4 regions of the Shewanella sp. 0m-6 genome follow, and region 1 is predicted to be linked to each of the others. Evidence: predicted binding sites of a transcription regulator. Region 1 holds the regulator's gene; each other region holds the start of a gene.
What was found. Region 1 encodes LexA, which represses DNA repair genes until DNA is damaged. Its sites were predicted from a motif close to TACTGTATNNNNATACAGTA; they were not measured.

Region 1 (8,399 bases):
TTGCCTGTGTGTATGGAAGGGGACACTGGTGAGTACGTAGAAGATTATGGTCGAGATGAGCCTTGTAGGCCTGATCGTCAAAATGGCACTTGGATCATGCAAGCCTACGAGTGGGGAAAGTTCGTTGGTCGCGCCGATTTTGAATACTATGGTGGTAAGCTACACTTGGCAAACTACGAGTTAGTACCAGTGAATACAGAAACCAAGTTTGGTTCCTACTATCCGCCTCATATGCTAACGCCTAAGGATAAGGAAACCCTCGAACTGCTTCGGCCCTATCAGCGTAAGGGGCAGCTGAAGTTGAGAGAACAGATTGGTGTTGCAAAGGCGGACTTCATTGGTAAGCGTAAGATTGTTCGTTACCAAGCTACGCCTCTGGGGGTGATGATTGCGCACGCTCAAACTCAGCTTCCTATCCCCGCAGATTTTGGGATCATAAACTCAGGTGGTATTCGAGCCACCATAAAGAAAGGGCCCATTCGCTATCGTGATGTGCTTAAGGTGCAGCCTTTTTCCAACAGCGTGACTGTAACCGAGATGAATGGAGCCGAACTAAAGAAGTATTTGTCTAGGGTTGCGCTTAAGACTCGAGGCTCTGGAGGCTTTGCCCATTTTAGCGGTATCAAGATGACCGTTGACTGTAAAGCTAAAGATGTCGATATCAGAACTGTTGGTGATAAGCCCTTCAAGCTAACAGATAAATATCGATTTACCCTCCCTAGCTATAACGCTGCGGGCGGTAATAAGTATCCCAAGTTAAAGGAAAAGGCGAGAGATACCGGCTTTATTGATGCAGATATGCTTTATCAATTCATCAAAAAGCATGACACGCTCGATCCTGCCAATTATGACAGAGCGAAAGATGTTCGCTATATCAACTCCAGAAGTTCTGATGGCTGCGGCGGTTAATCTTAGCAGTTAATAAGGTTAATCAGCTGGCACCTTAGATCTCGAAACAGAGCCCAACCTTTGATTGGGCTCTGTTTTTAAGGTATGTGTTCGGCAAACTACACCTAGCCTTTTTGTACATACCAAGGTCTTCAGCAAGTATAAAGTAGAGCAAATGCCTTGTTGCTTACCACTCCCTTCTTCTCGTTCGAGCTTTGGTAGCTGTCAGGTAAAAGTGCAAGGAAATAAAGTTGAACCAACAGCGGGCGCAAGAGGCTCAATTGCGCGGACTTATTTGTCTATGGAACAAACGCACCCGAGATACTAAATGAGTAGGCAACAAAGTCAGCTAATGAACGCTTGAGATAAAGAGATACCTTCAGGCGCTACCCAATAACGAGTTTCACATCGCTGGATTTATTTCATTTGAAACTGGATCCCACAAAAATGTGGGATCCAGTTTCAAGTGAAATTCCCCCTAATATGAAATCAATAAGTTAAGGGGCGAAATCCAGATAGGTATATCGGCTTGATCCGGGATAATGTGAAATTTACCACCAGAAATCCAGCCAAAATGAAACTCTCAATTTCAGCGAATTACAGGCCTCATTTAGAGGTAGTGCGGATCCGCATACAGGGTGGTATGGGTGCTGGAGGCTAGATACCCCCGGCTACCCGATTATGCATTTTTTGCTATTCCCATTATAACTTTCATAGTGCCTTTTTCACTTGTTAGAGAAAACGCCTCTGAAGCACGAACAACAGAAAGGCCTACCTTTGAATATGCATCAGTAATTATTTCATTGGTAAAGCCGAAATCATCTTCTCCATTGCTTCGCTTCCAATCCCATTGGATAAAAGTACCGCCTTCTTTTAGAAGAAGCTTAAGATCAGATAACGTTTTCTCGTAATCTGGCACAAAAGCACAAACGGATGACGCAACAATTAAATCAAAACCTGACTCAAAAATAGGATTGTTATTGATCGAGTTTCTTGAAATTTCGCATGATAGTGAGTTTACATTATGAATATTTTTATTCTTTAAAACTTTAATCATCTTTGGTGAGGAATCAATTGCAACAACTGAAGATGCAACATGAGCTATTTTTTCAGTTAGTTGGCCAGTTCCACACCCAAAGTCTAAAACATTTAAACCATCTAAACTTATGAATTTACACAGCGAATCAAAGGCCTTATTAGAATACTCGATTACATCTGAATTTGAATCCCAGCCATCTGCGTAATCATCCCAACTATCACTCATTATATTTTCCTATACTCGAAACGGTTCACGACTGCATAACGCCCTGCTAATAAGTGAACCATGTGCTGGCGGGCGATTTGTTCAGCAAATGGCATGACAGCCTTGGTGAGTCTGGATTTAGCTGCTTGTTATAAGCACACTACTCAATACTCATCTGTATGATTAACAACTCTATGTTTTCGTTTGAATCATTAACCAATCCATGCTCACCAAAAGGAGGGTTTTTAATCATGTCTCCTTTTTTAACTCTATATTCTTGATCTGCAATAGTCATTGTTCCGCTACCTTCAAGAATGATATACATCTCTTCATTGTTACCGTGTTTGTGATAACCAACAGTAGAATTTGGCGGTATAATTTGCCTATCAATAAAATCACATCCGCTGATAAAATCTGATTTACCCCAAATTTCATACAACTCTACAGCACCTTTTCCATCATGTGCTGAATGCTGAATTTGTTTCTCTGTCTCTAGAAAGTTGCGGATCATCTGAAAACTTCCTTGTGCTTATAACGTCTTAGTATTTGTGCGTTGCGCTGTTTGCAAGGCACAAATCGCTTGTTGGACTTAGTCGATGCTGAATCCAGATTAATTGGTATGCTTTATGCTATAGGGATTTGCTTTTTTTGATGCTGGCTCTGGGCTGTAGAGCAGGTTTTATCAATTGATATCTAGTAGAAGGTAAGTTTTTCATTGAAATTCCGTTGTCATTGTTGTGCTCCTTCGCATTTCTTTAAGTCTAACTGATCCAATGTAGGTTATACACTCGATTGAATATTTTTTAGGCCCCGCGCAGCGGCTTAGTTCAACATTTGTATAGTGTGCATGCGCGTATATTTGGCAAAAAGCGCATGCATATTTAATAAACCTACTATTTAATTTTTGTTGAAGAAAAGCTATTGATTTATCTGCACTCTACAAAAGTATTACTGGATAAACGCGCACAGAAATGAGCAAAGTGAGTATTGATGTTGAATCGAAAGTAATTCGTGATTATTGCTTATCGATTCGTAAAAGTAGGCCAACAGACTCTTCACTGTTCTTTCCTGCTTATTGCCTGTAGCTAATAAAGGGGCATGAACAGTTTAGGCAACGAGGAAGGATTCCTTCCTAGCTGGTTGCACGTAATGGGCATAAATGAGCTAAGACTAATTTATATATTCACTCAAAAATCCCCTTCCCATCGAATTCTCATCCGGAGGCCTTATCTAAATTTATAAGTGCTGATGTCCAGCAAAATATTAGTTAATTTCAGACGCTGTCCAATAACGAGTTTCACATCGCTGGATTTATTTCATTTGAAACTGGATCCCACAAAAAACAATATAACTGGTTATTACTTGCACTCAAAAAAATACTGTATATACTAACAGTTACTGTATAGAAAGACAGGGTTAACCATGAGACCACTTACACCGCGCCAAGCTGAAATTTTAGAGCTAATTAAACGTAATATTGCTGATACTGGCATGCCACCTACCCGTGCCGAGATCGCTAGACGTTTAGGTTTTAAGTCAGCCAATGCTGCTGAAGAACATTTAAAAGCCTTAGCTAAAAAAGGCTGCATTGAAATTATGCCGGGCACGTCTCGCGGTATTAAGTTAACCCAAGAAGACACTGAAGATGCAGATTTAGGTTTACCCCTTATCGGCCAAGTTGCTGCAGGTGAACCGATTCTTGCGCAAGAGCATGTCGAGCAACACTATAAAGTCGATCCTGCCATGTTCAAGCCATCAGCAGACTTCTTACTCAGAGTCCGTGGTGACAGTATGAAGAATATTGGCATACTAGAAGGTGATCTACTGGCTGTACACAAAATACAGCAAGCACGTAACGGCCAAGTGGTTGTAGCACGCGTTGAAGATGATGTTACCGTTAAGCGTTTTGAGAAAAAGGGTAACAAAGTTTTCTTACATGCTGAGAACGAAGAGTATTCACCAATTGAAGTGGATCTAGCAAACCAAAGCTTAAGTATTGAAGGTTTAGCCGTTGGTGTGATCCGTAATGGAGACTGGCAATGAACAAACTAATGGGAACGAGTCCTCGTCACCCTGGACTGTGGCAGGATATGCCATCGACCAATATGGTGAGCAGCACGAGTAATGACATCACGACTATGGTGACCCAAACTCAAGGGCGTGATGAGCTGAACCAGATCAGTGCTCAGCTTTCACAATTGAGCCAACAGGGTCGCTGGATTGTACTGATTAGCCCGCCGAATATTGGCTACAAGCAGATGCTAGCAGCTGCAGGTGTAAGAATGGACCGCATTTTACTGGTTCATGCTAAAGATGAAGTGGAAACACTTTGGGCAATGGAAAAAGCCTTAACAAGCGGTACCTCAAGTGCGGTGATTACTTGGACCAACTCTTTAGATGCTCGTGACAATCGACGCCTACAAATCGTTGCCAAAAGCGCTCGCGCTGTCGGCATTGTCATTGAACATTCGATTGATAACACAAATAAGCAACAATCTTGTCGCTCAATCAATATGCAGGATAGTGCTTTTGGTCAAGCCTCCCTGTTTGGTGCTGTTCATTAAGCAGAACATCTCCTCGCTTTCTAATACATGATGACTAGGAGGTGCGTTTTAGTAAGCGCCTTCTAGTACAAACGATTTTCTAAAGCCCTCATTCGAGGGCTTTTTTATTATCAATAATTGAAAAAGTGATCTTGATCAATATTTAAACACCAAGTAGTGTAGGAAGTCATAACAACGATATTTTGTTATATCCGAGCGATTTAGTTGTCGGTCTTTGCTCTGGGATTAGTCCTGAATTTAAAGCTTAGACTGAGATTGGCCTGATATATTTCAGCCGTATGTGCCAACGTGGTTACACCAGCAGTGAATAGCACTGAATACAATAGCCTGTGTCGCGATCCCATTAATTGCGACTCGATAGGCAAGCCACTCGCGCACTTTGAAGTCATCGTTGCTTTTTTGGGAACTGAAGAGTTTACATAGAGCAGAGACTTACTGTGTGACTCTTCTTTGTCTTGTGGACAGAGGAGAAGTCTAGTGAAGCAATTGTTGTATTGTGTGCTGGCGTTGCTATTTTCGCCCGTACTTGTTGCATCAGAAATGCCGCTTAATATGACAGAGGGTGTTACGGATATCAGTGGGCGGGTTTACAACCTCCATATGATTATTCTCTACATCTGCTGTGCTATTGGCATCGTGGTTTTTAGCATCATGATTTACGCTATGATCAACCACCGCAAATCAAAAGGCGCAGTCGCCGCCAACTTTCATGAAAGTACTAAAGTCGAGATCCTTTGGACTGTTGTACCTTTTATTATTCTTATACTTATGGCTATTCCCGCAACCAAGACATTGATTGCTATGGAAGATCCAAGTAATGCTGACCTCACCATCAAGATTACCGGCTCACAATGGAAATGGCATTACAGCTATTTCAACAAAGATGTTGAATTTTTCAGTCTGCTTTCTACCCCCAGAGCGCAGATAGATGGCGAAGAAGCAAAAGGTAAAAACTACCTTTTAGAGGTAGATAAGCCACTGGTACTACCGATTAATCGTAAAGTACGTTTCTTAATGACTTCAGATGATGTTATTCACTCCTGGTGGGTACCCGCATTTGCCGTTAAAAAAGATGCTAATCCAGGATTTATTAATGAAGCCTGGACCCGCATCGACAAACCGGGCACTTATCGTGGCCAATGTGCCGAGCTCTGCGGTAAAGACCATGGCTTTATGCCTATTGTTGTTGAAGCTTTATCAGAAGAAGATTTTGATGCTTGGCTGATTGCACAACAACAAGCCGCCAGCAATGCCGAAGTGGCAGCAAAGGCTGCCCTATCGCAAACGCTAACAATGGAAGAATTAATGGCGCAAGGCGAGCAAGTCTACCTTGCACGCTGCGCTGCCTGCCACCAGCCTAATGGTGCTGGCCTACCTGGCGTATTCCCTTCTCTTATTGGCAGCCCGCTTATTAAAGGGCCTGCTCAGCTGCATATCGATATTGTATTAAATGGTAAATCGGGCACTGCTATGCAGGCGTTTTCTAGCCAGTTAACTGCAACTGAAATTGCTGCCGTAGTGACTTATGAGCGCAATGCCTGGGGCAATAACTCAGGCGACACTGTTCAAGCAGCCGACGTAAGCTCAGATACGACCACGCCAGCAACATCGGTAGATACAACCCCAGCGACTCCAAGTGCAATACCTGCGACCTCACCTGCAACACAAGCTGAGGTTAATCAAGATACAACCTCAGAAACCAAAGCTGATGACGAGGTAACTAAAGAACTAACAACGGCACCATTAGGTGACCTAGCCATGAATGAACTCCTGACCATGGGGGAAAAAGTCTATATGACTAGCTGCGCGGCTTGTCATCAAGCAGCGGGGACAGGCCTACCTCCAGCGTTCCCATCATTAGTGGGTAGCCCAATCATCAAAGGCCCTGTAGCCGCTCACCTTGATATTGTTATCAATGGTAAACCTGGTACGGCAATGCAGTCATTTAGCGCGCTACTTACACCACAACAGCTTGCTGCAGTGGTGACTTATGAGCGCAATGCCTGGGGTAATAACTCTGGTGATGCCGTTCAGGCTTCTGATGTTGATGGTCACGGAAAGTAAGGGATTAACATGAGCACAATTACACAAGACTCACCAGCCGCTAACGACGTGAGCCATGATGACCACCACCATGGCGCGCCAAAAGGTATTATGCGCTGGCTGTTAACCACTAACCATAAAGATATTGGCACCCTCTATCTTTGGTTCAGTTTTATTATGTTTTTAACCGGTGGCGCGATGGCAATGGTGATCCGCGCAGAGCTATTTCAGCCCGGATTGCAATTAGTCGAACCCAACTTCTTTAACCAGATGACCACTGTTCACGGTTTAGTGATGGTATTTGGCGCTGTGATGCCGGCCTTTACAGGCCTAGCTAACTGGCTAATTCCGATGATGATTGGTGCTCCCGATATGGCGCTACCGCGAATGAATAACTGGAGCTTTTGGATCCTACCTTTCGCATTTTCCATTTTGTTAAGCTCACTTTTTATGGAAGGTGGCGGCCCCAATTTCGGCTGGACATTCTACGCACCACTATCGACAACCTATAGCCCTGACAGTACCGCTCTATTTGTATTTGCAGTTCATATCATGGGGATTAGCTCAATCATGGGCGCGATTAATGTGGTCGTCACTATCGTCAATATGCGTGCCCCCGGTATGACTTGGATGAAGCTGCCGTTATTTGTTTGGACCTGGTTAATTACCGCCTTTTTACTTATTGCGGTCATGCCTGTGCTCGCTGGCACAGTGACTATGGTACTCACCGATAAATACTTCGGCACTAGCTTTTTTGATGCCGCCGGCGGCGGGGATCCTGTCATGTTCCAGCATCTTTTCTGGTTCTTTGGCCACCCTGAGGTGTACATCATGATCTTGCCGTCATTCGGTATCATCTCGGCAATTGTGCCAGCCTTTAGCCGTAAGCGCTTATTTGGTTACTCATCGATGGTTTACGCCACTGCGAGTATCGCCGTTTTGTCGTTCCTGGTGTGGGCGCATCACATGTTTACTACGGGTATGCCGGTATTTGCTGAATTGTTCTTTATGTATTGCACCATGCTGATTGCAGTGCCGACAGGCGTAAAAGTATTTAACTGGGTTGCGACCATGTGGCGAGGTTCTATTACCTTTGAAACTCCCATGTTATTTGCGGTGGCCTTTATTATCTTGTTCACCATAGGGGGCTTTTCGGGACTAATGCTGGCGATCACTCCTGCTGACTTCCAATACCATGATACCTACTTTGTGGTGGCGCATTTTCATTATGTATTGGTGACTGGAGCAATATTCTCCATCATGGCAGCGGCCTATTATTGGCTACCCAAATGGACCGGCCATATGTACAGCGAAACCTTAGGGCGCTGGCACTTCTGGTGTTCGGTAATTTCAGTCAACGTGCTGTTTTTTCCAATGCACTTCTTAGGCTTAGCCGGAATGCCAAGGCGTATTCCTGATTATGCTATCCAGTTCGCTGATGTGAACCAGATTGTATCGATCGGCGGCTTCGCATTTGGCCTTTCGCAGCTGATCTTTTTAGCCGTAGTGATTAAGTGTATTCGTGGTGGTGAAAAGGCTCCAGCCAAACCATGGGAAGGCGCCGAAGGATTAGAATGGACCATTCCTAGCCCTGCGCCATATCACTCATTTACCACCCCGCCAGAGGTGAAATAAAGATGACTGAGATGAAGCGTAACGCC
Region 2 (8,399 bases), 140 kb from region 1:
GGAATCAACAATTATCAATATGGAAATGCGATGGAATCTTCTATGAAAACCCCAATTGAGATGCTTGAACATTGGGTTGAAAAACAAGGCGACCAGGTTTATCTAAAGCAGCCTATTGACGGTCAATACAAGACGTTTACCTGGCGCGATGTGCAAACCAAGATGCAGCAAATCGCCGGTGCTCTTAGACATTTAGGCCTAAACCCAGGCGATAAAGTCGCTGTTCTCTCTAAAAACTGTGCCGAATGGTTTATTACCGATCTTGCCCTAATGCACGGCGGCTATATCAGTGTACCAATTTACCCCACGGCGAATGCCGACACTATTCGCTACACCCTTGAGCACAGTGAAGCCAAAGCAATTTTTATCGGTAAGCTAGATTATTGGGCCGACCAAGAAGCGGGCGTTGGTGGCGATATTCTGCGTATTGCCATGCCGTACGACACCATGCCCTCGCAGTACCATTGGGATAAAATGCTTACCTTAGGTCAGCCATTAATTGATGCGCCTTTGCCTACAGCCGAGCAAGTGATGACCATTATCTACACTTCTGGCTCAACCGGTAAGCCTAAAGGTGCGATTCAAAACTTCGCTAGCTACACCTGGACCTGCACCGCAGTTGTGCGCGATCTTAAAACCGGTGTTGAAGATAGATTGCTATCTTATCTTCCACTGGCGCACATTACCGAGCGTGTTGCCATTGAAGGCTCATCTTTTTATTCTGGCAGCAGCGTTGCCTTTGTCGAGAGCCTAGATAGCTTTGTGGCCGACGTGCAACGCGCCAGGCCAACGGTATTCTTCTCGGTACCGCGCCTGTGGAGCCTATTTCAAAAGAACATTATCGACAAAATTGGTTACAGTAAGCTTAACTTTTTGCTTAAAGTGCCCATCCTAAGTAGCATCGTTAAACGTAAAATCCATCAAGGATTAGGTTTAGAGCATTGCCATTTACTTGGCTCAGGCTCTGCCCCCATCCCACCATCACTTGTTGAGTGGTACCACAAAATTGGCCTCAATATCAGCGAGGCCTGGGGCATGACAGAAAACTGCGCCTATTCCATTATTAACTACCCATTCGATGCCCGTAAAATCGGCTCTGTTGGTCGCGCAGTTGAAGGTTGTGAAGCCAAGTGTTCCGATGTCGGTGAACTGCTAGTTAAGAGTCCTGGCCTAATGCAGGGCTATTATAAACAGGAAGAAGAGAGCGCTAATTGCTTCGATGAAGATGGTTTCTTCCACACTGGTGACTTGTGCACCATTGATGATGAAGGCAATGTCAGCATTACAGGTCGTGTTAAAGACAACTTTAAAACCTCGAAAGGTAAATATGTCGCGCCTGTACCTATCGAGCGCAAACTGGCACAAGACCCACATGTTGAAATGATCTGTGTTATCGGCTCAGGCTTACCTCATCCTGTCGCTTTAGTGCAACTTTCAGAAGGTGCCAATGTGCAACCTCGAGAAGAAGTCAGAGCATCATTAAAAGCCACCGTCGACTCTGTTAACCCCCATCTTGAATCACATGAGACTGTTGATGCGATTGTGATTGTGAGTGAACCTTGGGATGTTGAAAATGATGTATTAACACCGACACTCAAAATAAAGCGCCATGTACTTGAAAAGAAATTTAGTGAAAAAGTAGATGGTGTACGCGGTGGTAAAGTCTGCTGGGAAGATGAAATCTAGATCTTTCAGGGTGTCAAATTAACCCATAACGACACACTTTAAGGTGTGTCGTTTTGTTTTTGTGACAAACAATCAGCAATTAACTAAATTTAATGAGTAAGAAGCAGTTTTTGATTGCGCAATTTTTGAAAGAAACTATTCTTGCCATCCTTTCAAAGAAACCCAAATTATAGAGTTAACCATGTTTATTTTATTGTCGATACTCGGCGGCTTTTTAATTCTAACAATAGGCGCTGAAGCCTTAGTTCGAGGTGCAAGCCAAATTGCACTCAGATTAGGACTTACACCACTTATTATCGGTCTCACTATTGTAGCTTTTGGTACTAGTGCGCCTGAACTCGCTGTAAGTGTAAAGTCAGCTATTGCGGGCAACAGTGGCATTGCATTGGGTAATGTCATTGGCTCAAACATCGCTAACATCGGTCTTATTTTAGGTATTACAGCGCTTATTCGTCCCATTAAGATTGAGTCTCAAATGGTGCGCCGTGATATTCCTATCATGATTGGCGCCTCGCTATTATTTTGGAGCCTATTACTCGATGGCGGTTTAAGCTTCTGGGACGGCGCAATTTTATTTGCGTTACTTGTCGCTTATTTAACTTTCAGCTATTTCACGGCTGAAAAACAAACTGCTGATGACGTTGAAGATACCAAGCAAAATCCAATGTTGTCAGTACTGTTTATTGTTATCGGTATCAGCATGCTTGTTGGCGGCGGTATTTTATTCGTTGATGGCGCGGTGGCTATGGCTAAGTCGTTTGGTATCAGCGAAGTGATTATCGGCTTAACTATCGTTGCTATTGGTACCAGTATGCCTGAGCTTGTCACCTCAATCGTGGCAGCACTTAAAGGCCAGAGTGATATCGCCATTGGTAATGTTGTTGGCTCTAATATCTTCAACGTACTCGGTATTCTAGGTGTGACAGCGCTTATTCACCCTATTATCGGCAGTGAAATTAGTAACCTGGATTGGGCTGCTATGATTGCCTTAGCCGTGCTATTACTGCCATTTGCCTACACAGGTTTACGTATTGGGCGCCGCGAAGCAGGCTTATTAATTGCTGGTTACTTCGCCTATATCGGCTACATAGTATTACAAGCCATATAATTCGCCCTTCCAGCAAATGCTGAAATAAATAGGCCTAACGTGCAATCTGCAAGTTAGGCTTTTTTTTGCGTTATTTTCACTGTTATCGCGACACTCATACGCGCAGATTTGCGTAAACCGATATCTCTGATAATATATGTATAAATTTACAGTGTTTGAGTGTTAACCGTTTGCAAAGACTCGATCTTGTTCCTATCACAGAGCTTAAGGGCGTCGCTAAAAAGATGGCCGAGAGATTAGCTAAGCTGAGCATAACAACAGTGCAAGATCTGTTGTTTCATCTGCCGCTGCGCTATGAGGATCGCACTCAAGTCTACCCCATTTCCTCGCTTTACCCGGGCAGTTACGGCACCATCGAAGCCGTCATTCAATCAAGCCAAATTATTCAAGGCCGTAAGCGCATGCTGACCTGTACGGTCCGCGATGATACTGGCAGCTTAACCCTACGCTTTTTTAATTTCTCAGTTGCGCAGCGTAACGGCCTACAGATCGGCATGACCATTCGTGCTTACGGCGAAATTCGCCGTAGTATGCATGGCGTCGAGATTATTCACCCTGAATATAAAGTGATATCTCCCGGTGAAGACCTGCAGCTGAGCGATACACTGACGCCGGTTTACCCCACAACTGAAGGCTTAAAACAAGCAAGTTGGATTAAGCTGACTGAGCAAGCACTTGCCATGCTGGATAATGGCGGCTTACAAGAACTACTCCCGCCTCACCTGCAGCCAAATAATTTGGATTTAAAGCAAGCATTACAGATCCTGCATCGACCTAATAATCAAGTGTCGTTATTTGAGCTGGAACAAGGCACCCATCCGGCGCAGCAACGCCTCATTCAAGAAGAATTGCTGGCCCATAACTTGAGCATGCTACGCCTGCGTCAACGTAGTAACCGTGACAAAGCGGTCAGCATGCATGCCACAGGTCAGTTACTTAACCCTTTTTTAGCCTCGCTTCCCTTCAAGCCTACTGGAGCACAACAGCGGGTAGTTGCAGATATAACCCAAGACTTAGCTAAGCATGAGCCTATGATGCGCCTCGTTCAAGGTGATGTGGGTTCGGGTAAAACCTTGGTGGCAGCCTTAGCGGCATTGCAAGCGATAGAAAGCGGGTACCAAGTGGCCATGATGGCACCGACGGAGCTATTAGCCGAACAACACGCGCTAAACTTTGCCAGTTGGTTTGAACCTTTAGGCCTAAAAGTTGGCTGGCTTGCGGGAAAACTAAAAGGTAAGGCCAGAGCGCAATCGTTAGCTGATATTGAATCTGGCGATGCCCACATCGTCATTGGTACCCATGCTATTTTCCAAGAGCAAGTGGTGTTCAATAAGCTGGCGCTGATTATTATCGATGAGCAACATAGATTTGGTGTACATCAACGTTTGGGTTTGCGCGAAAAAGGCATTAGTCAGGGCTTTCATCCGCACCAGCTGATCATGACCGCCACCCCAATTCCGCGAACTTTAGCCATGACCGCCTATGCCGACCTCGACACCTCGATTATCGATGAACTGCCGCCGGGAAGAACGCCGGTTACAACCGTCGCAATTTCTGAGCAACGCCGAGAGGAAGTGATAGACCGAGTCAGACAAGCCGCCATTAACGACAAGCGTCAAACTTACTGGGTATGCACCTTAATCGAAGAGTCTGAAGTGCTCGAATGCCAAGCGGCAGAAGACACAGCAGAAGAACTTAAACGTGCCCTACCCGAGTTAAAGGTTGGCTTAGTTCATGGTCGTATGAAGCCTGCCGAGAAACAGCAGATCATGGCTGACTTTAAAGCCGGCGAGCTAAATTTATTAGTGGCTACAACAGTGATTGAGGTTGGTGTTGACGTACCTAACGCCAGCTTGATGATTATTGAAAACCCTGAACGATTAGGTTTAGCACAGCTGCATCAGCTTAGAGGCCGTGTTGGCCGTGGCGCCGTTGCCAGCCACTGCGTGTTGCTTTATAAGGCGCCGCTATCGGCTACTGCAACCAAAAGGATTGGAGTGCTCAGACAGAGTAATGATGGCTTTGTTATTGCGCAGCAAGATTTAGAGATCCGTGGCCCGGGTGAGGTACTAGGCACAAAACAAACGGGTATCGCCGATATGAAAATTGCCGATCTAATGCGAGATCAGGCACTTATTCCTCATGTACAAAAACTCGCTGTTCACGTTATGCAACAAGCCCCTGCTAGCGTAGACCCGATTATTGAACGCTGGTTAGGCGATCGTGAGCAATTTGTACAAGCATAAGCTGCTATGTCAGTCAGTTTTATAAATTAAATATCCTTAATAGAGCTTCAGACTATAGACAATCTCCTGGATTTTTGCAGAATGGATTGAAGCTATACTTTTATCATTAGTCGTATCACTGCCCAGTGCAGAGGAGTTACAATGCAACTCAGTCAAGAAGATAGAATTTCGCCACAGGAAAAGACCTCTGGCACCAATGGCCTGGCTATTTTGGCTATCGTTGTCGTTGTAGCGCTATCTGCAGGTGGCTACTATTACCTCAGTGGTGATGCTCCAATTGAAGAACCACTCATTATTGCCCCTGTGGTGATCCCCGACCCAATCCCAGAGCAGCCACTAGAAACCGAAGCTGTGCCAGAGCCTGAAGTCGTTGAAGTTGAAGCGGTACAGCTACCAGAGGTTGATCCTGTAGCTGAAGTCGAGCCTTTACCCGCTTTAGCTGACAGTGATGGCTATGTACACCAGAAAGTGACCGCTATTGCTGATGGTATGGCAATTGAGCCACTATTGATTGAAGACAACATCGTCCGCCAGTTTGTGGTTTTTGTAGATAACTTAGCTCAAGGCGAATTGGCGCGTAAAGTGAGCCCACTGCAAGCCCCAAGCAATAGCTTTACCGTATCTGAAATTGCCAATAAGACCTATATCAACCCAGATAGTTACCATAGGTATGATCTATACGCTGACTTCCTTTCAAGCTTAAATGATCAAGAGTTAGCTAAAACCTATAAAGAGATGACTCCACTACTGAGTGAAGCATTTAGCGAACTAGGCTATAGCAAGACTTCGTTTAATGACCGTATGCTGCAAGCTATCGAGGTGATGTTGGATGCTCCTATTATCGAGCAACCGATTGAATTAGATGGTGTTAGCGTCAACTATCAATTTGTTGACCCCAAGCTAGAAGCCTTGCCTAATGCGCAAAAGTTGATGATTCGTATGGGCCCTGAAAACGCGCGTAAAGTGAAGTCGGCACTGCGCCGGCTCCAGAAGCAATTAAGCTAACGCCAAGTTTTCTCTTCTATATCCTATCAAAAAGCCCTGCATTAACAGGGCTTTTATTCAATTCCAACATTTTATTACCCAATAGCTACCTACAAGCGACAGCTGTATCATAAAAGGGCTTATTACGCCCACCATTTATGATGTAGAATAATCAGCTTAACCGCTACATTTTGATCGCCAACAGGCACTTGTATCCTGTTCGGTCAAAACTATCTTTTTATTAGTCAGGGCAATACGAAAGGATATTCGTATCTGAGGCGATGCAATTGAAGTTCAGCATTCTTTCATGGGGCGCATGGTCGCCGCACTATCAACACGCTTCAGATTGGCTCAACTGGCCACACGGTGTCATCGATGACGCTATACAACTCAGTGCCGCCCCCAAATTGGCCCATGTGCCAGCTATGCAGCGCAGGCGTCTGAGCAAACTCACCAAAATTATTCTTGAGGCCGTAAACCAATGCTGCCCTGCTGAGCAATGCCGTAGCATTTTTGCCTCCCAACACGGTGAAATTAATCGCACCATTGGCTTACTTAACGATATCGCTGAGCAATCGCCATTATCGCCAACAGGGTTTAGCCAATCGGTACATAATACTGCCAGCGGTATTTTCAGTATTTTAACTGGCAATCAAGCTCAATCGACCTCTATAGCTGCGGGTAGCAACACGTTTTCCCAGGCATTTATCGAATCCTATGGTCAGCTACATGCAGATCCAGAGCCATTATTATTAGTCTATGCTGACGAGCCTGTGCCTGAAGTTTATCGCCAATTTGCCCATGAGCCAGAATGGCCCATAGCAGTGGCTTTTATGCTAGCCCCAGCTAACGACACACAAGATGCACTGGCCACACTAACGTTAACTCCTTTGGATGAACAAGCTGAACTCGACAACGAACTCAGCTTTGCTCTATTGCTATCGAGTTTGGCAGCTCAACACAATATCAGCGGAAATTTGTCTGGTTGGCACTGGGACCTGAGCTGTGACTGAACCCTTTATGAATAAGTCCGCTGCCAATAAGCCCATCAATGACAAGCAGCCTCTGGCTCCCAAACTAATGGGCATAGCTTACGCCCCACGCTGGCTTGGCGGCACCGCTTGCTACATCGCCTTTGGTCTTGGTGGATTGCTAAGTTCACTGACCATATTGCCAATACTTAGATTTTGGCCTGGTAACCGCCAGCAACGCATTGAGCGCGTACAAAGAGCCGTGCACATCATGTTTAAAGGCTTTGTCAAAATGCTCACTTGGGCCGGCGTTATCAAGGTTACTCACGGAGACTTAAGCCGCCTCAGCAATGCTAAAGGGGTCATTGTCACCGCTAACCATCCAACATTAGTCGATGTGGTTGTGTTAATCAGCTTGATGCCTAATGCTGGTTGCATCGTTAAACAGGGGCTATGGCGTAACCCCTTTTTACGCGGCGTTGTCTCTTGCGCTGGCTATATTCCTAATCGCGGTGCGGAGTTACTTCTGCAAGACTGTAAATCAGTGCTTGAACGCGGCACTAACCTCATCATCTTTCCGGAAGGCACACGCACCAAAATAGGTGAGAAAATTAATGATTTTGCACGTGGGGCCGCCAATATCACTGTGCGTACCCATAGCGATCTGTTGCCTGTATTTTTAAAAACCAATACTGTAGGCCTAAGCAAGCAGCAAAAGTGGTACCAGTTGCCTAGACGGACAATTGGCATGCATGTGGAAATAGGCGAAACCCAGCCCTATTTACGTTATGATGCCGATGCAGGTGGCGACGCAAAGATGGCACGACAACTCACTCGTGACTTAGAAAACTATTATAAACAACAATTAGATAGATACTTATGAGCTTAGATAACGAAATAAAACAACTGATCATCGACTGTCTCGATTTAGAAGACGTCAGTATTGATGATATCGACTCTGACGCCCCACTATTTGGTGAAGGCCTAGGGCTCGATTCTATCGACGCATTAGAACTTGGCTTAGCAATTAAAAAGCAGTTTGATGTGAAAATTGAAGCTAATTCTGATGCAACCAAACAACACTTCTATAGCGTTGCCAGCTTAGTCAGCTTTATTGAGTCACAGCGAGCGTAGGAGAAATTATGCAAAGTCGTGAACAGATCCTTGAAATGCTGACTCAAATTTTAGTCGATGAGTTTGAAATTGACGCGAGTGATATCACCTTAGAAGCCTCTTTGTATGAAGAGCTCGATCTAGACAGCATCGATGCCGTAGATTTGGTAATCAAACTACAGCAAATGACAGGTAAAAAAATTAAACCTGAAGAGTTTAAAGCGGTGAGAACCGTTAACGATGTCGTGTCGGCTATCGAAGGCTTAGTCAAAGAGTAATGCGACTCTTTTT
Region 3 (8,399 bases), on a different contig from region 1:
CCAGCTGACTTAACGGTGCAAAAACCAATCCCATTCCCGCACCTTGTATAATACTCGGCAGTAAAATCCAGTAAATATCAATTTCAAGTGAATACTGAGTCATCAAATAGGTGCCAAGGGCATTAAGCGATAGGCCAACTGCGATAAGTAGCCTCGCATCGATTTTGTCCATGTAACGTGCCATTCCTAGCAAAACGATAGCTGATGCTAGGCCCCTTGGTGCCATAGCAAAACCAGTTGTTTCAACCGGATAATTCAATAGCTGTTCCAGCATCATGGGTTGCAGCTGAGTAATGCCAAACATCCCCATTGAGAAACCCGCCATCACAAGGCATGACATAGCAAGGTTACGATCGCGTAACAACCACACTGGCGCGATATCACTCTTAGTAATAAAAGAGCGCGCGACAAAGAAAACTATCGCAATTACGCTAATAATGGTGGCAAACAAGATGGTATTAGACTCAAACCAGGACTCTTGATTCCCTCGGTCGAGCACCATCTGCAACAAACCAATACCAATGGTCATTGCGATGACGATTGGCCAATCAATTTTAGGTTTACCTTTACCACCGAGCTTAACAAATAAGTAAATCAGCGTAAGGCAGACAGCGCCAACGGGGAGGTTCACATAAAAAATCCAGCGCCAATTCATATTCTCGGTAATAACGCCACCCAGTGTCGGCCCTAAAATAGGCCCTAGTAATATCCCGACACTAAACAGTGCCATGGCTTTACCACGTTGGCTTGCGGGATAGATCTGCACCATAATTGACTGAGACAGTGGGATAACCGAAGCCCCAAATGCTCCTTGCATCACCCTAAAGGTGACCATTTCAGCAATGCTATCTGCTTGTCCACAAAGTGCAGAGCTGATCATAAAGCCACTCACTGAAACCAACAGTAGATTACGCACACCAAATTTAAGCGCGAGGAAACTGGCTAGCGGAATAAATATCGCTTCAGCCATAGAATAAGAGGTCAGTACCCAGGTAATTTGATCAGACGTGACCCCCAATGCCCCCATCATATGCGGTAAGGCAACATTGGCGATGGTCATATCAAGCAATACCATGATGGCAGATAGCATTACCGCTAACGTGACGAGTTTGCGGCTGCTTTCACTCAATACCTGACTGTCATCAGTATTAGGCATTGTCTCTGAATTATCGCTCATGTTACTTCTCTTGATGCTTTGGTTGGCTATCAATCGTATCAATGGTTACGTTAGCACTTGCACCCACACGTAGTGGAAAGTCAGGATGCTCACTTTCGTTAGAGAGGCGAATTAACACAGGGAAACGTTGTGGCACTTTAACCCAGTTTCCCGTGGCATTTTCAGGCGGCAACAGCGTAAAGGAAGCGCCACTGGCCGGTGAAATGGCTTCAATTGTGCCGTGATAATCCACCTTAGGGTAAAGGTCTAGGGTGATTGTTGCACTCTGGCCTGCGGTCAATCGTTCAAGTTGGGTTTCTTTAAAATTAGCTTGAACCCAATACGTGTTATCAACAACTAAAGGCACAAGCGCTTGCCCTGGAGATACAACGCTACCAGCATGAGCACTTAATTTACCTAAAATGCCGTTTTTAGGCGCGAAAATATTAGTGTATGAAAGCGATAAACTTGCCTGACTCAGTGCTGCAGCCGCTTTTTTCACTTCTGGCGCAGCATTACCGTGCGCACCTTGAGATTTGATCAGTTGAGCCATGGTTGCCCGCGCGGCGATAACACTCTGTTCAGCTGCCGATAGCTTGGCACGCGAGTCGTCAAGTTGCTGAGCAGGCAACAACTCTTTATCGACTAAGTCTTTAATACGTTTATAGGTTACCTGAGCATCAGATAATTGAGCGACGGCACTTTTAACATTGGCACTCGCAGCAAGTATGGCATCATCGGTTGCCGCATTATTTTGCAGCGCCATTTCATAGGCTGCGCGAGCTTCATCTAGTTTAGCTTGAAAGGGAGCAGGGTCGATCTGCACCAATAAGTCACCTTGACTAATCTTTTGATAATCAGATGCATTAACACTGACGACTTTGCCGCTGACTTGTGGAGCGATGTAGATAATATTGGCATGCACATAAGAGTCATCTGTGCTCGGATAGTTTTTTTGATGTTGAATATAGAAATAACTCAGAGTAACAAGTACTGCGAGCACTACGGCTGCAAGAATAAGATTACGTACTAGATGGGATGGTGCTTGTGTTGAATTTTCGCTCATAATGTTAACCAGTCCGGTTATTCGACAGTCGTCGAGAAGGGGGTGAAGACTCATAACGCTTCAAGGCGTTCATTCGTCTCAACAAATACTAGTCCTAGTTTGTTTCAGTAACAATGTAAGTCGTTAAAAAAATTTAGAAAGTCCCCATCAACACTTAATGATAGGGATGTCTTTCCAGCGAGTGGTGTATTGAGGTGTTAGCATCTCTCTGCGCATTCCCCATTTCTGCGATATGCCCTGAGCTGCTAAAAACAGAGAATCTGTGCCATATTTAGCATTAATGCTATCTAATACCTGCATTCTATTGGGGTTTCTGCTGCTTTCGAACAAGTCCTGCTGCAAGTTTGCCTCACTACATAGATTAATCAGTCCAACGCCTATTTTGTAATAACGAATAGAGGAGTTGAATCTGACGATAGCCGCGCGTGTTGCAGCTTCTATCAATTCACACGTGTCATTCGTTGGATAAGCAAAATGATACACAAACTTAAAACCGCTAGGCTGCTCATCAAAAGGGGAATTAGAAGCGAAAATTAACATGCTTTGACAGAGTGAGCCTTGAGCCCTGGCTTTGGCCGCGGCGGTTGATGCATGCTTGCTTAACGCCTGACACAATGATGTTAAGTCGGTTATTCGGTTACCAACACTGCGGGTAGAAAAGATCTGTTGCTTGTCAGCTCGTGCTTCATCCCATGTTTTGCACACTTCGCCGTTCAACTCACGGACGGTACGCTCAAGCTCGATACTAAATTGCTTGCTTACGATACCGGCTTTCATCTGCGACAAGGCAAAAGCACTGTGAATATTCATCATCGCAAGTCTGTTAGATATACGTCTGCCAACCCCCCATACATCGTCGGTCTTCATGGTTTTTAAAATGGCAATGCGCTGTTCATCACAGGTAATGGCGCAAACACCTTTATAACCGGGTATTTTCTTAGCTGCGTGATTGGCGACCTTAGCCAGAGTTAGCGTCGAGCCAATCCCAACACAGACTGGAAGCCGTGTTTCCTTCCAAACTGCGCGCCTTATCTTCATCGCATGCTCAGTTAAACAAGGGATAACGGGGTAACAGTGCTTAAACGATAAGAATGACTCATCGATACTATAAATATGCTGCTCAGGAGCAAAACGGCCAATCACTTCCATCATTGCAGTAGATAGCGAGCCATAAAGCTCGTAGTTTGAAGATAAAGCGATAACACCTTTTTGCTCACACAGTTTTTGCACTTCAAAGTAAGGACCGAACTTGTTAATTCCAGCCTCTTTTGCCAACCTGTTAGCCGCAACAATGCAGCCATCGTTATTACTTAGCACTATGATAGGGCGGTTACGCCAGTCAGGTCTAAAAACCTGCTCAGCGCTGCAATAAAAAGAATTCGCATCGACAAGCGCATACATGGTTAGTCGTTCTCTAGAATTGGGCTTTTACGATGGCAGCGAATAGAGCGGATCACCACGCCTTCAACACTAAAAGTGTCGTGCTCGAGGATAGGCGTGCTCATGTGAGATTCATTGGCAGATAACAGCAATCTGTTCACCTTATCAATAATCTTACAAACAAATGAACCGTTAAAATTTGCCACGATAACGTCTTGATTACGCACATCAACATGCCTATCGACTATTAAAATGTCGCCATCGAATATGCCGACCCCCTGCATAGAGTCACCACAAGCATGGCCAATAAAGGTCGAGCTCGGATGCTCAATCAGTAATTCATCAAGACTTAACGGCAGTTGCTTGTAATCGGTGGCAGGGGATTCAAAACCTGTTATGCCTGCACTGGCTGAAATTGGAATTATGTTCATGCTAAAAAATAGTTAACTGTATATTTATACAGCATAGTGGTTTTATGTGATTTTGCGCAATAAGGATGACAGATTTCTGTGAGCGGTGTGATCAGATTGAACGCACGAAAGGTGGGGCGGTATGCCAAGTATGAGCAACGGTATTGCAGCTAGAGCGGGCTCTGGTGGTTAAGCCAACAACGCCGCTTTTATGGGGGATGTTAATGTCGTAAATAAAGCGGCTTTTGGTTCAATTTTTTCAAAATAACAGGCACAAAAAAAGGCCGCATTAGCGACCTTTTTTGTATATCAGCTTACGTTATTAGCGCTTGATTAAAGAGCGACTACGTTGCTTGCTTGTGGACCCTTTGGGCCTTGCTCTACTTCGAAAGTCACTTTTTGACCTTCAGTAAGCGTTTTGAAACCTTCAGATGCGATAGCACGAAAATGTACGAATACGTCAGCGCCACCGTTGTCTTGAGCAAGGAAACCGAATCCCTTGTCTTCGTTAAACCATTTTACAGTACCAGTAGTTGAGTTAGACATATGATGCCCCTTATTTAGTTTTAAAAAGTTCAACATTAACACTATGTTAATTTATTGAATTATATCATGTTACGCTAAAATATAAGGCAAACGTCTAGCTACAAAACACGGTTTTGATAGTGGAAGCTTTACTTGTACTTGATGCTGCATTTAATAACTCTCTGAACAACTGAGCGATATAATAACTGCTGTGCGTTTTTTGTACAGCGCTTTTTTGATTTATTTTGCCTTGTTTAAGCAATACCTTTATTTAACAGTTATATGCATATTTTCGTTTTAGACCGCATTGCTCCATTGAACTTTAGCTTCATTGACTTTGGCTAGGGGAAGAGCTGTCAGGGTAAGAGAAATAGGCCTAAACCTATCTCTTGCAATATGACTTCGCCTTGAAACCTTACAAAAATGTATAGTTCAGGAAAACTTGCGGAAAGATGTCTTAAGTAAAGTAGCCTCATCGACAAGGAAACCCCCTGTCTGCATTAAAACAAATGAGGATTTAACCATGAACAATACATCAGTTTTTAAAACAACAACTATTTCAACTCTGCTTGGACTGAGCGCCATGATGGCCATTGGCTCTGCAAATGCAGGTGATGCCCCTAAATCTTTTAATCAAGACACTGTCTCTCTACTTCAGGCTGTCGCATTGGCTGAAGCCAACACAGGCGGCGTAACGGTTGAAGCCGAGCGTGAAGTGAAAATGGGACACGTTTTCTATGAAATTGAATTAATCGGTAAAAACGGTGAGAAAATTTATACCGCAATCAACACACAAACCGGTGATGTTATTTTAACAGACAATCGTGGTCAGAATGATGATCATGACGCTGATGATAAATTAGAAGATGCATTGTATTTATCTGGCTTGAACAGTGGTCAATATTTATCGTTTGCAGATGTTGTGAAGCAAGCAGAAATACAATTTAGCGCTAAAGCGTGGAGCGTTGAACTCGATGATGAACACGGTAATATTTGTTATGAAATCAAGTTGATGACTGTCAATGGTAAGAAAGTTGAAACTGAAGTGAATGCATTGACAACAGCGGTGAGCAAATAATTCTCTTTAACACTTGAGCCGAATACTTGAGCCGAACAATGAATAGTTAAAAAAGGGGTGATCTTTGATGACCCCAAGGAGATCTAATGACTGAATCAACTGAATCAACTGAATCAACTGAATCAACTGAATCAAAAAATACCAACCAAGAAGCTGAGCCTTGCTCGAAAAGGTCGACGTCTTGGTTAAACAGTGTCAAATGCTGTATTAATAAAGTGAAACTGTTGCTTAACAAATCGAAACAATCGTCGTCAAACATACCATCAGGGCTTAAAATCCTTCGTGAAAATGGACCAAAAGCACTTATTGGTTTAGCCTCTTTCTCTCTGTTTTTCATACTAGGATTGGTTACGCTGGGCGCGAGCTTATTAGCTGGTATCGCAGCGGTGATTATGATGAAATGGCAACAGCATAAAGCGGAAACGATGCCAACTAATGTGGCAGAACCAACGCCAACTGAACAACAAAATGTCCCTATCGTTGCGGCTTAAGCGACAACGACGTTACCCTATGATCTGAGAGAGAACCGTCATGCGAGTGTTACTAGTTGAAGACGATGTGAGTCTGAGCACTTTTGTTGAAAAAGGGCTGCGTGAAGCTGGGCATCAAGTCGAGGTGACAGAAAATGGCAAATATGCGTTGACCCTATGCATGACGGAACACTTTGATGTGGCGATCGTCGATCGCATGTTGCCGGGCTTAGACGGATTGTCTTTAGTTAAGGCCCTTCGAGCTGCGCAAGTGGGAACACCTATCTTATTTTTGACCTCCTTAGGCGGGGTGGATGACCGTGTGCAAGGGTTGGAAGCGGGAGGTGATGATTATCTCACTAAGCCATTTGCATTCTCTGAACTGCTTGCGCGTGTTAGCGCTCTTTCTCGCCGGTCCGGATTGACATCAACCGACACTAAACCGCAACTGACTTTTGGCGATGTGGTATTAAACCTGTTTGAACATACCGCAACACGTCAAGGTAAGCTATTGGATTTACAGCCTAAAGAGTTTCGTATTCTAGAATTATTCTTGCGTCATCCTGGCCGCGTGATCACCCGTACTATGCTGCTTGAGCATGTATGGGATATTCATTTTGATCCTCAAACCAGCGTTGTCGAAACTCACATTAGTCGTCTTAGGAATAAAATAGAGAAGCCTTTTGGCGACACTTTGATCCAAACCGTACGAGGCGCAGGCTACAAGTTAGAACATCGACATATTGAGGAGGCTAAATGAAACGCAGACTCCTTGATATGTTGCAAAATAAAGTCTCACTTCAGCGAATCGTTAATCGACTCCCAATGTGGATGAAAAGCTCTGCTATCCAGCAAGGCGTGATGTTTGCTCTGGTGTCGCTGTTTAGTCTTGTGCTTATGGCCAGCGTGACCATTCTCTATGTTGACTATGAACTGGGTCAACAGAACAGTGAGATAGTCAAAGAATCAAAGCTACGGGCAACAGGTGATAAACACGATATCGACGAAGATCCGATTGAAGATGACGACATTATAGCGGTGCTTACCACAGGTTTTATTCTTGCTGGCGTTTTAGTATCACTCTTTACCATTGCCATTGTTGTCGCGATGAGCCGTGTCAGTCAGCAACGAATATCTCGTATTGAACAAGTATTGAACGCGGCGGCAGACGGTGATTTGTCGGCACGAACGGGCGAGATAAACACCTATAACGATCTGGCGAGAATATCGGTATCTGTGGATGAAATGCTTTCTCGTTTAGAAGGCTCTGTGGCGGCGATGAGCGATATTTCGTCCAATATTGCCCACGAGCTGAAAACGCCTATCACGCGTTTGAGGCACAATTTACTAACCTTACGTGACGAGGCTGATGCATCATCGATTGCGCAAAGTCAGAGCTTTAACAATGAGTTAGACCATGCCTTGGCTGATTCTCAACGTCTTGCTTCTATTTTTGATGCGTTGTTACGCATTACTCAAATTGAGTCAGGCGCGAGACGAAGCCGCTTCACGACAACGGATTTAACCCAGATTGTTGATACCGTCGCCGAAATTTATGTCGATGTTGCAGAAGATGCCGCAATGCAGTTGCAGATCCATAAAGCCCAATCACCGTTACTGATCCAAGGCGATCGAGAGCTGCTGATCCAGCAAATTGCCAACTTGATAGAAAATGCGCTGCGATATTGCTCTGCAGGCAGTGTGATCAAGCTCAGCTGCGGCGCGGATGATAAAGCCTCACTGGTTTGGCTCAAGGTTGAAGATAATGGGCTCGGTATTGCTGAGACAGAAAGGGAGCGTGTTTTTGAACGTTTATATCGTGTCGATAAAAGCCGTACCGATGGTGGCTTGGGGCTGGGTCTCTCGTTGGCAAAAGCGGTTGCGGGCCTACATCACGGCACTATTACCTTACATGATTGTGAGCCAGGTCTGGGTGTGATGATCACGATGCCAAGAGAAGATGTCTAATTTTTAATGCTTAATGCTTAATGCTTAATGCCAAGTGCTTATTGCCTTCTAATGCCTAATACCTAGTGAACGTTAATCTAGCTCGATTAACGGTGACGGAGATTAGAGAGCACTTACCAAAGCCACGCAATGACACAGCCTTAATATGTAGAAAAAAATCTCGAACCTATGTTCGGGATTTTTATTGCTTGTGCATATTGAGTGGGCAATCTTGTTCGCTCTTAGTGGAAAATACAATGCGAAATCTATGATATAATTTAAGATTGAACTAGTATTCAGACTTTATGAATATGTACAGGACTTATCAGATTAGCAAATCGATTAAAATTAACGTTAAGCTATTGAT
Region 4 (8,399 bases), on a different contig from region 1:
ATGTTACAAATAGCCAAAGTGTTAAAAAAACAACTAATTCAGCGCCTAAAAAACCAGTTAAGTCGAGTAAAGGCGATTCAAGTCAACAGGTTAGTGTTAAACCTGTATCTGTAAGTCCTCAGAATGAAAGGTCAAAAAAACAGCTTGATCCTAATCCTAAGCCTGCGTATTCTGTTACAAGCAGTCAACAAGATGCTAACAGGGTTGTCCACAAGCCAGCCGAGCTTCCAAACAAAGTAAGCAAATGGTCATGGCCTGTAAAAGGAAAAGTGTTTGGTACTTTCTCTGCCAAAGAGCAGGGAAATAAAGGAATAAAGATCGCTGGAAATCGAGGTGATGCGATTAAAGCAGCTGCAAGCGGTAGAGTTGTTTATGCTGGTAGTGCACTTCGAGGGTACGGTAATTTGGTTATCATCAAACATAGTGATGATTATCTCAGTGCTTATGCTCATGCAGATAAGATCTTAGTTAAAGAAAAGCAGGCTGTCACGATTGGACAGACTGTAGCGACAATGGGTAATACTGGTACTAATCGGGTCATGCTACATTTTGAGATCCGCTACCATGGTAAGTCAGTAAACCCTTTAAAATTTTTGCCTAAACAATAGTTAATGTTTGTTAGGTTGCCAATTTGGCGGATCGGAGGATAGTAACGTGCAGTAATTTATTTAGAAATTCGGGAGAGATATTATGGGCAGAGTAAGTAATGCCGTTGTAGCAGATAACGCTAAAAGTCAATCTGCAGATCAGTTAACGAATAAAGATACTAAACAAGAGATCAAAGAAGCTGAACTTGAGCAGCAAGTACAAGATGATCTACAAAAAAATCTAGATGCGACTCAATTGTATCTAGGCGAAATTGGTTTTTCCCCCCTCCTCAGTGCTGAGGAAGAAGTCTATTTTTCACGAAAGTCCTTAAAAGGCTGTGAGAAATCTCGCAATCGTATGATTGAAAGTAACCTCAGGCTAGTCGTAAAAATTGCTCGTCGATACAATAATCGTGGCTTAGCGCTGCTAGATCTTATCGAAGAAGGTAATTTGGGCTTGATCCGTGCCGTAGAAAAATTTGACCCCGAGCGTGGTTTCAGATTCTCAACCTATGCAACATGGTGGATTAGACAGACGATTGAACGAGCAATCATGAATCAGACTCGTACTATTCGCTTACCTATTCATGTTGTCAAAGAGCTTAATGTTTATTTGCGTACAGCCAGAGAGCTCGCACATAAGCTGGATCACGAACCGACAGCAGAAGAGATCGCTGACCAACTCGATTTACCGAGTGCAGATGTTAGCCGTATGCTCAAGCTCAATGAAAGAATTACTTCTGTCGATACACCGCTAGGTGGCGAAAGTGATAAAGCCTTATTAGATGTACTTGCTGATGATGACAACGTAGGGCCAGATTATAAGGTTCAGGATGAAGATATGTCTAAGTCCGTTGTTAAGTGGTTAGATGAACTCAATACTAAGCAACGAGAAGTGCTAGCGCGCCGATTCGGTTTGTTAGGTTATGAGCCGTCAACTCTAGAAAATGTAGGCAAAGAGATTGGTTTGACTCGTGAAAGAGTACGTCAAATTCAGGTCGAGGCGCTTAAGCGCTTGAAGGACTTACTGGGGGCGCAAGGCCTTTCTGTAGAAGCAATCTTCAGAGTGTAATCTAGAATGTAATCTAGAGTATAAAAAGTAAGGGTATAAATAAAAGCGCAGCTGATTATCAACTGCGCTTTTTTAGTATCTCATGTTTGGCGTTTAGCGCACTTTAGCTCAGCGCACTTTAATTCAGTGCACTTTAATTTAGCCATATTGAAGCAATATGGCGACTGAGCACTTCAAACAATTAAAGTGCCAACTTCTTAAGGTTGTATAGATAATCTAATGCTTGTCTTGGCGTTAATTCATCCGGGTTTAGCTTGGCTAATGCTTCCAAAGCGGGAGATGGCGCCGGTGCTGAAAAGCTCATGCTTTGCTGTAAAGGCTGCTGAGCATTATTGGATTGATTATCATGATCGCGGCTTTCTAACTGATGCAACTTATGCTTTGCGGCGCTAATCACACAATTAGGCACACCTGCAAGCGCAGCTACCTGTAGGCCATAACTGCGGCTCGCTGCACCTTCTTGAACAGCATGCATAAATACAATGTTATCGCCATGCTCGACGGCATCTAAATGCACATTCTCCACATTAGATAATTGCTCTGGCAGTTGAGTTAACTCAAAGTAATGGGTGGCAAATAGCGTCATTGCTTGTAAGTGTGTAGCCAAATACTCTGCAGCAGACCAAGCAAGTGAAAGACCATCGTAAGTTGAAGTTCCACGGCCAATTTCATCCATCAACACTAAGCTGTTAGGGGTCGCGTTATGTAAGATGTTGGCAGTTTCAGTCATCTCGACCATGAAAGTTGAACGGCCAGAGGCTAAATCATCAGATGCACCGATTCGGGTGAATATTCGATCTACAGGACCAATAACGGCATGCTCTGCTGGAACATAACAGCCAATATGTGCCATTAGGGTAATCAATGCGACTTGGCGCATATAGGTAGATTTACCGCCCATGTTTGGACCTGTCACAATTAACATCTTGCGTTGATTGTTTAAAGTCACAGGATTGGCAATAAATGGGCTTTGGCTGACTTGCTCTACCACTGGATGGCGACCCGCTTCTATTTGGATCCCTGAAATAGTTGATAGCTCTGGGCAGTGATAGTTCAGGCTCTCTGCACGCTCGGCAAAATTACATAGCACGTCTAATTCAGCAGAGGCTCTAGCAAAATCTTGTAACTCATGTAATTTAGGCAAGATAAGATCAAACAGTTGTTCCCAAAGCTGCTTTTCAAGCGCTAACGCTTTACCTTGGCTAGATAATACCTTTTCTTCGTGCTCTTTAAGCTCAGGGATAATATAGCGTTCAGTGTTCTTGAGTGTTTGTCTACGTTGGTAGCTTAGTGGTACCAAGTCAGACTCACGGCGACTGACTTCGATATAGTAGCCATGAACGCGATTGTAGCCGACCTTTAACGTAGAAATTCCTGTCTGGTGTTTTTCTCTAGCTTCAAGCTCATGAAGGTAATCGGTTGCGCCTTCACTGAGTTTACGCCATTGATCGAGCTCTTCGTTGTATCCTTCACGGATCACACCACCATCACGAATAAGCATCGGAGGATTATCGACTACGGCGCGTGATAGTAGCTCAAGTTCATCGGGGAACTCACCAATCACTTGCGATAGATATTTAAGGTGTGCAGCAGTAGCTTGAGTTAACGTTTGTTGCAACTGGGGTAGTAATGCGAGCGCTTGACGTAAGCGAGCAAAGTCTCGTGGACGGGCATTGCGTAGGGCAATACGTGCAGTAATTCGCTCAATATCACCAAGGGCTTTTAAATCTTCCGATAGCACTTCATAGTGACCATTACCCAGCAACTCTTCAATCGAGGCCTGTCTTGCACGAATAATATCATGGTCACGAAGTGGCTGATGTAACCAGCGCTGCAGCATACGACTGCCCATAGGCGTAACAGTGTTATCGAGCACGGAGGCGAGGGTGTTTTCTCGCCCACCTTGCAAGTTCACCGTTAGCTCTAAGTTACGACGCGTTGCAGCATCTAGCACTATGCTGTCAGATTGATTAAAACGCACAATCGAGTTGATATGTGGTAGTGCGGTACGTTGAGTATCTTTGACGTACTGCATTAAGCAGCCTGCAGCTTGGAGTGACAGTCTCGCGTCTTCGATGCCAAAGCCTTTTAAATCTTTAGTGCCGAACTGATTGAGCAGTAATCGATGGCAAGTGTCGTAGTCGAACTCCCATTCTGGTCGGCGTCGAGTGCCATTCATTGCAGCGATTAGACTCATTTCAGAGAAGTCTTCGCTATAGAGTAATTCAGCGGGGTTGGTCCGTTGTAACTCGGCTTCAAGCGCTTCAGTATTGGCAAGTTCAGTAATGACAAAACGACCTGAAGCAACATCTAAAGTTGCATAGCCGTAACCGGTTTTACCCTGGTAAAGCGCTGCAAGTAAGTTGTCTTGTCTTTCTTGCAGTAGGGCTTCATCGGTTAAGGTTCCAGGGGTAACGATACGTACTACTTTACGTTCAACCGGTCCCTTAGAGGTCGCAGGATCGCCAATTTGTTCGCAAATCGCTACCGAAACACGAAGTTGCACTAGCTTGGCCAGATAACCTTCAACCGCATGATAGGGCAGACCTGCCATCGGAATCGGGTCTCCACCACTTTTACCTCGTGCGGTTAATGAGATCCCTAGTAGCTCAGAGGCTCGTTTGGCATCCTCATAAAAGAGCTCATAGAAATCGCCCATACGATAAAAGAGCAACATGTCTGGATGTTGGGCTTTTAACGTCAAATATTGACGCATCATTGGGGTATGTTTTTCTAAGCTTTGCGGATCAATAGCGGTCATCGATTTGTTTTGCCTGTGATTTACTGTGGCGGCTAAAAGCGCCTGAAACAATATTGGCGCTAATCTTAACAATATTTTGTCTAGATTAGGCGGAATTCTTACAGTGTTTCAGCAATAAATTACGGTGCAAAAATGCTAGATGCTCCTAAATGATTGATTTTAAACTTTTTGTAAAATATTTTTACACAGCACTTGATACTGTATGATTGTACAGTATACTAGTTTCATATTGAGGCTCTAGCCAAGGCTAAAATGAGTCGTCACCAAATGAAAATTCAGTGCCAATACCGTGTAGCACTGTGATCCAGAGGATATCAGAATGAAGATAGATCCAAATAAAGAGAAAGCACTGAACGCCGTTTTAGGTCAGATTGAGAAGCAGTTTGGTAAAGGCTCAATCATGAAGCTAGGTGAAGACCGTTCAATGGACGTAGAAACGATTTCTACTGGCTCATTATCTTTGGATGTTGCTTTAGGTGCAGGCGGATTGCCTATGGGTCGTATCGTTGAAATCTACGGTCCAGAGTCATCAGGTAAAACAACACTGACCCTAGAAGTGATTGCAGCAGCTCAGAAGCAGGGAAAAACCTGTGCCTTTATCGATGCAGAGCATGCTCTAGACCCTATTTATGCTAAAAAGCTAGGTGTTGATATCGATAACCTACTTTGTTCTCAGCCTGATACCGGTGAGCAAGCACTAGAAATTTGTGACGCATTAACACGCAGTGGTGCTGTAGATGTTATCGTCGTTGACTCGGTAGCAGCATTGACACCAAAAGCTGAAATCGAAGGTGAAATTGGTGACTCTCACATGGGCCTTGCGGCGCGTATGATGAGCCAAGCGATGCGTAAGCTTGCTGGTAACCTTAAGCAGTCAAACACTTTGCTAATCTTCATTAACCAAATTCGTATGAAAATTGGTGTTATGTTTGGTAATCCAGAGACGACAACGGGTGGTAACGCACTTAAGTTCTACGCTTCAGTTCGTCTAGATATTCGCCGTACTGGTGCGATTAAAGATAGAGAAGAAGTGATCGGAAACGAGACCCGTGTAAAAGTGGTTAAGAACAAGATTGCTGCGCCATTTAAACAAGCTGAATTTCAGATCCTTTATGGCCAAGGCATTAACAAAACTGGCGAGCTCGTTGACTTAGGTGTTATGCATAAGCTAATTGAAAAGTCAGGTGCCTGGTATGCCTATAAAGGCAATAAGATTGGTCAAGGCCGTGCAAACGCAGGTAAGTACTTAATCGAAAATCCTGCAGTGTCAGATGAAATCGAAACGACGCTACGCGCTATGCTGTTAGGCAAAGGTGAGAAGGTTACTGCTGAGGCTGCCGATACAGCCGGTGACAACGTTGACTTAGAGACTGGCGAAGTATTTTAAGCCCACTCTAAATGCATAGCTGAGCCTTTCAGCTATGCATTTCCCGGTTGCGCTATGAGTTTTATTCCACGATGAATAACTCTGTGCGCCGCGACCATTCTCGTAAGAGAGCTCGACTAGATTACTAATCCAAGATTTCTATTTTCTGCAACTAAAAACTCTTCGATAGCGACAAACTCATTGCGTCATGATATTCCCCATTGCGCAACTGTGTTTATGACGAACTACAAACGGCTACATTTGATGCGCTAGCAAGTATTTAGCAGATTCCGTTATCTTCTTATATTGACTCATTCAAGCTTCAGGGCGCTAATTTCTTAGCCACTACACAGTTTTGTATCAACAGGGCTGGTTGTTAGCCATGACTCTGCTTATAATGCTATCCATAAAAATTTATCACTCAGCTCTTTTGGAGCTATTTGCACAACCTAATTCAGGACGGTTTCATGTATCAAACCACTGCAGCACTGCGAAGTGCTTTTTTGGAATATTTCCGCACAAATGGTCACCAGGTCGTTGATAGTAGTTCGCTCGTTCCTGTGAACGATCCAACCCTACTATTTACTAATGCGGGTATGAACCAGTTTAAAGATGTGTTTTTGGGTGCTGATAAGCGTAGTTACTCTCGTGCAACTTCTTCACAGCGCTGTGTACGCGCGGGTGGTAAGCACAACGATTTAGATAACGTTGGCTATACAGCTCGTCACCATACTTTCTTTGAAATGTTAGGTAACTTTAGCTTTGGTGATTACTTCAAAGAAGAAGCGATTAACTTTGCATGGACTTTCCTTACTGAAGAATTAAAGCTGCCAAAAGAGCGTCTTTGCGTCACTATTTATGAAACAGATGATGAAGCGTTTGAAATCTGGAATAAGAAAATTGGCGTTGCAGCAGAAAACATTATCCGCATCGGCGACAATAAAGGTGCAGCTTACGCATCAGATAACTTCTGGCAAATGGGCGACACAGGTCCTTGTGGACCTTGTTCTGAAATCTTCTATGATCATGGCGATCATATCTGGGGTGGACGCCCTGGTACACCTGAAGAAGATGGCGATCGCTTTATTGAGATCTGGAACATCGTATTTATGCAGTACAATCGTCAAGCTGACGGTGAGATGAAGCCACTGCCTAAGCCATCTGTTGATACTGGTATGGGTATTGAGCGTATCGCTGCCATTATGCAGGGTGTACATTCAAACTATGAGATTGATATTTTCCAAGCGTTAATCAAGAAAGCGGCCGCTATTCTTGGTGTAACAGATCTTGAAAACAAATCGCTACGTGTGATTGCTGACCATATTCGTTCATGTGCCTTCTTGATTGCGGATGGCGTTATGCCGTCAAATGAAGGCCGCGGCTATGTACTGCGTCGTATTATTCGTCGTGCAGTCCGTCACGGTAATAAGCTAGGTGCAACTGAAAGCTTCTTTTATAAGTTAGTGCCAACACTCATCGAAGTGATGGGCGATGCAGCGAAAGGCTTGCAAGAGACTCAAGCTATTGTTGAGAAGTCGCTTAAAGCTGAAGAGGAGCAGTTTGCTCGTACATTAGAGCGTGGGCTAGGTATTTTGGATGCCGCGCTATCAGCATTAACAACTGATGTTTTAGATGGCGAAACAGCATTTAAGCTTTATGACACCTATGGCTTCCCTGTCGATTTAACTGCTGATGTTTGTCGTGAGCGTGAAATCACTGTCGATGAAGCTGGCTTTGAAGTGGCAATGGCGGAGCAGCGCAGTCGCGCACAGGCTGCGGGTCAGTTTGATACCGACTATAACGAAGGTTTAAAAATTGACGAACAAAGTCGTTTCACTGGTTATACCGAGCTTAATAACCAAGCGACAGTAACGGCTATCTTCACATCAGGTGAAGCAACAGACGCTATTGCGGCGGGTGATGAAGCGGTTATTGTACTCGACAACACACCATTTTATGGTGAGTCGGGCGGTCAAAGTGGCGATAAAGGTATATTGATTGCAGAGGGAGTTGAGTTCACTGTTACTGACACACAAAAGTATGGTCAAGCAATTGGACATATCGGGCGTGTTATCACTGGCGAGCTTAAAACCGGTCAGGCATTAACCGCTAATGTTGATAAGAAGCTACGTCATAGAACAGAGCTAAATCACTCAGTTACCCACCTTTTACACGCAGCGCTACGTCAAGTACTTGGTACTCACGTGACTCAAAAAGGTTCTTTGGTCGATCCAGACCGCTTACGTTTTGACTTCTCTCACTTTGAAGGTGTTAAAGCGCATGAGCTGAAAGAGGTTGAAGAGCTTGTTAATACACAAATTCGTCGTAACCACGAATTGACTGCTGAAGTCATGGATATCGAATCTGCCAAAGAAAAAGGTGCAATGGCACTGTTTGGTGAGAAATATGATTCTGAAGTACGTGTTGTGACCATGGGTGACTTCTCTATTGAGCTATGTGGTGGTACTCACGTTGGCCGTACAGGAGATATAGGTTTATTCAAGATCACCTCTGAAGGTGGTATTGCTGCAGGCGTGCGTCGTATCGAGGCTGTAACCGGTGCTGCTGCAATGGCCTATGTTGCTAAGCAACAAGCAGACCTAGAAGAAGCTG

Region 2: a site for LexA is predicted at 2,929-2,948, ahead of recG (ATP-dependent DNA helicase RecG). Genes of this name have one in related genera too.
Region 3: a site for LexA is predicted at 4,048-4,067, ahead of ACVBJC_RS02115 (LexA family protein). Genes of this name have one in related genera too.
Region 4: a site for LexA is predicted at 4,617-4,636, ahead of recA (recombinase RecA). Genes of this name have one in related genera too.

The regions. Positions count from the first base shown of each region.
Region 1 is NZ_JBRIMD010000001.1:171,156-179,554, reverse strand. It holds gene ushA (bifunctional UDP-sugar hydrolase/5'-nucleotidase UshA) at 1-909, shown strand, start outside; gene ACVBJC_RS00790 (class I SAM-dependent DNA methyltransferase) at 1,568-2,152, opposite strand; gene ACVBJC_RS00785 (cupin domain-containing protein) at 2,292-2,642, opposite strand; gene lexA (transcriptional repressor LexA) at 3,554-4,174, shown strand; gene ACVBJC_RS00775 (cell division inhibitor SulA) at 4,171-4,695, shown strand; gene coxB (cytochrome c oxidase subunit II) at 5,173-6,759, shown strand; gene ctaD (cytochrome c oxidase subunit I) at 6,769-8,373, shown strand; gene ACVBJC_RS00760 (cytochrome c oxidase assembly protein) at 8,376-8,399, shown strand, end outside.
Region 2 is NZ_JBRIMD010000001.1:311,493-319,891, reverse strand. It holds gene ACVBJC_RS01400 (AMP-binding protein) at 31-1,686, shown strand; gene ACVBJC_RS01395 (calcium/sodium antiporter) at 1,868-2,794, shown strand; gene recG (ATP-dependent DNA helicase RecG) at 2,965-5,040, shown strand; gene ACVBJC_RS01385 (DUF3014 domain-containing protein) at 5,182-6,045, shown strand; gene ACVBJC_RS01380 (beta-ketoacyl synthase chain length factor) at 6,306-7,037, shown strand; gene ACVBJC_RS01375 (lysophospholipid acyltransferase family protein) at 7,105-7,878, shown strand; gene ACVBJC_RS01370 (phosphopantetheine-binding protein) at 7,875-8,129, shown strand; gene ACVBJC_RS01365 (acyl carrier protein) at 8,138-8,386, shown strand; gene ACVBJC_RS01360 (hypothetical protein) at 8,386-8,399, shown strand, end outside.
Region 3 is NZ_JBRIMD010000002.1:110,116-118,514, forward strand. It holds gene ACVBJC_RS02100 (DHA2 family efflux MFS transporter permease subunit) at 1-1,177, opposite strand, end outside; gene ACVBJC_RS02105 (HlyD family secretion protein) at 1,179-2,222, opposite strand; gene ACVBJC_RS02110 (Y-family DNA polymerase) at 2,370-3,623, opposite strand; gene ACVBJC_RS02115 (LexA family protein) at 3,626-4,033, opposite strand; gene cspE (transcription antiterminator/RNA stability regulator CspE) at 4,346-4,558, opposite strand; gene ACVBJC_RS02125 (PepSY domain-containing protein) at 5,061-5,615, shown strand; gene ACVBJC_RS02130 (hypothetical protein) at 5,702-6,106, shown strand; gene ACVBJC_RS02135 (response regulator transcription factor) at 6,147-6,845, shown strand; gene ACVBJC_RS02140 (sensor histidine kinase) at 6,842-8,053, shown strand.
Region 4 is NZ_JBRIMD010000023.1:63,737-72,135, forward strand. It holds gene ACVBJC_RS15950 (peptidoglycan DD-metalloendopeptidase family protein) at 1-608, shown strand, start outside; gene rpoS (RNA polymerase sigma factor RpoS) at 691-1,659, shown strand; gene mutS (DNA mismatch repair protein MutS) at 1,841-4,420, opposite strand; gene recA (recombinase RecA) at 4,740-5,807, shown strand; gene alaS (alanine--tRNA ligase) at 6,254-8,399, shown strand, end outside.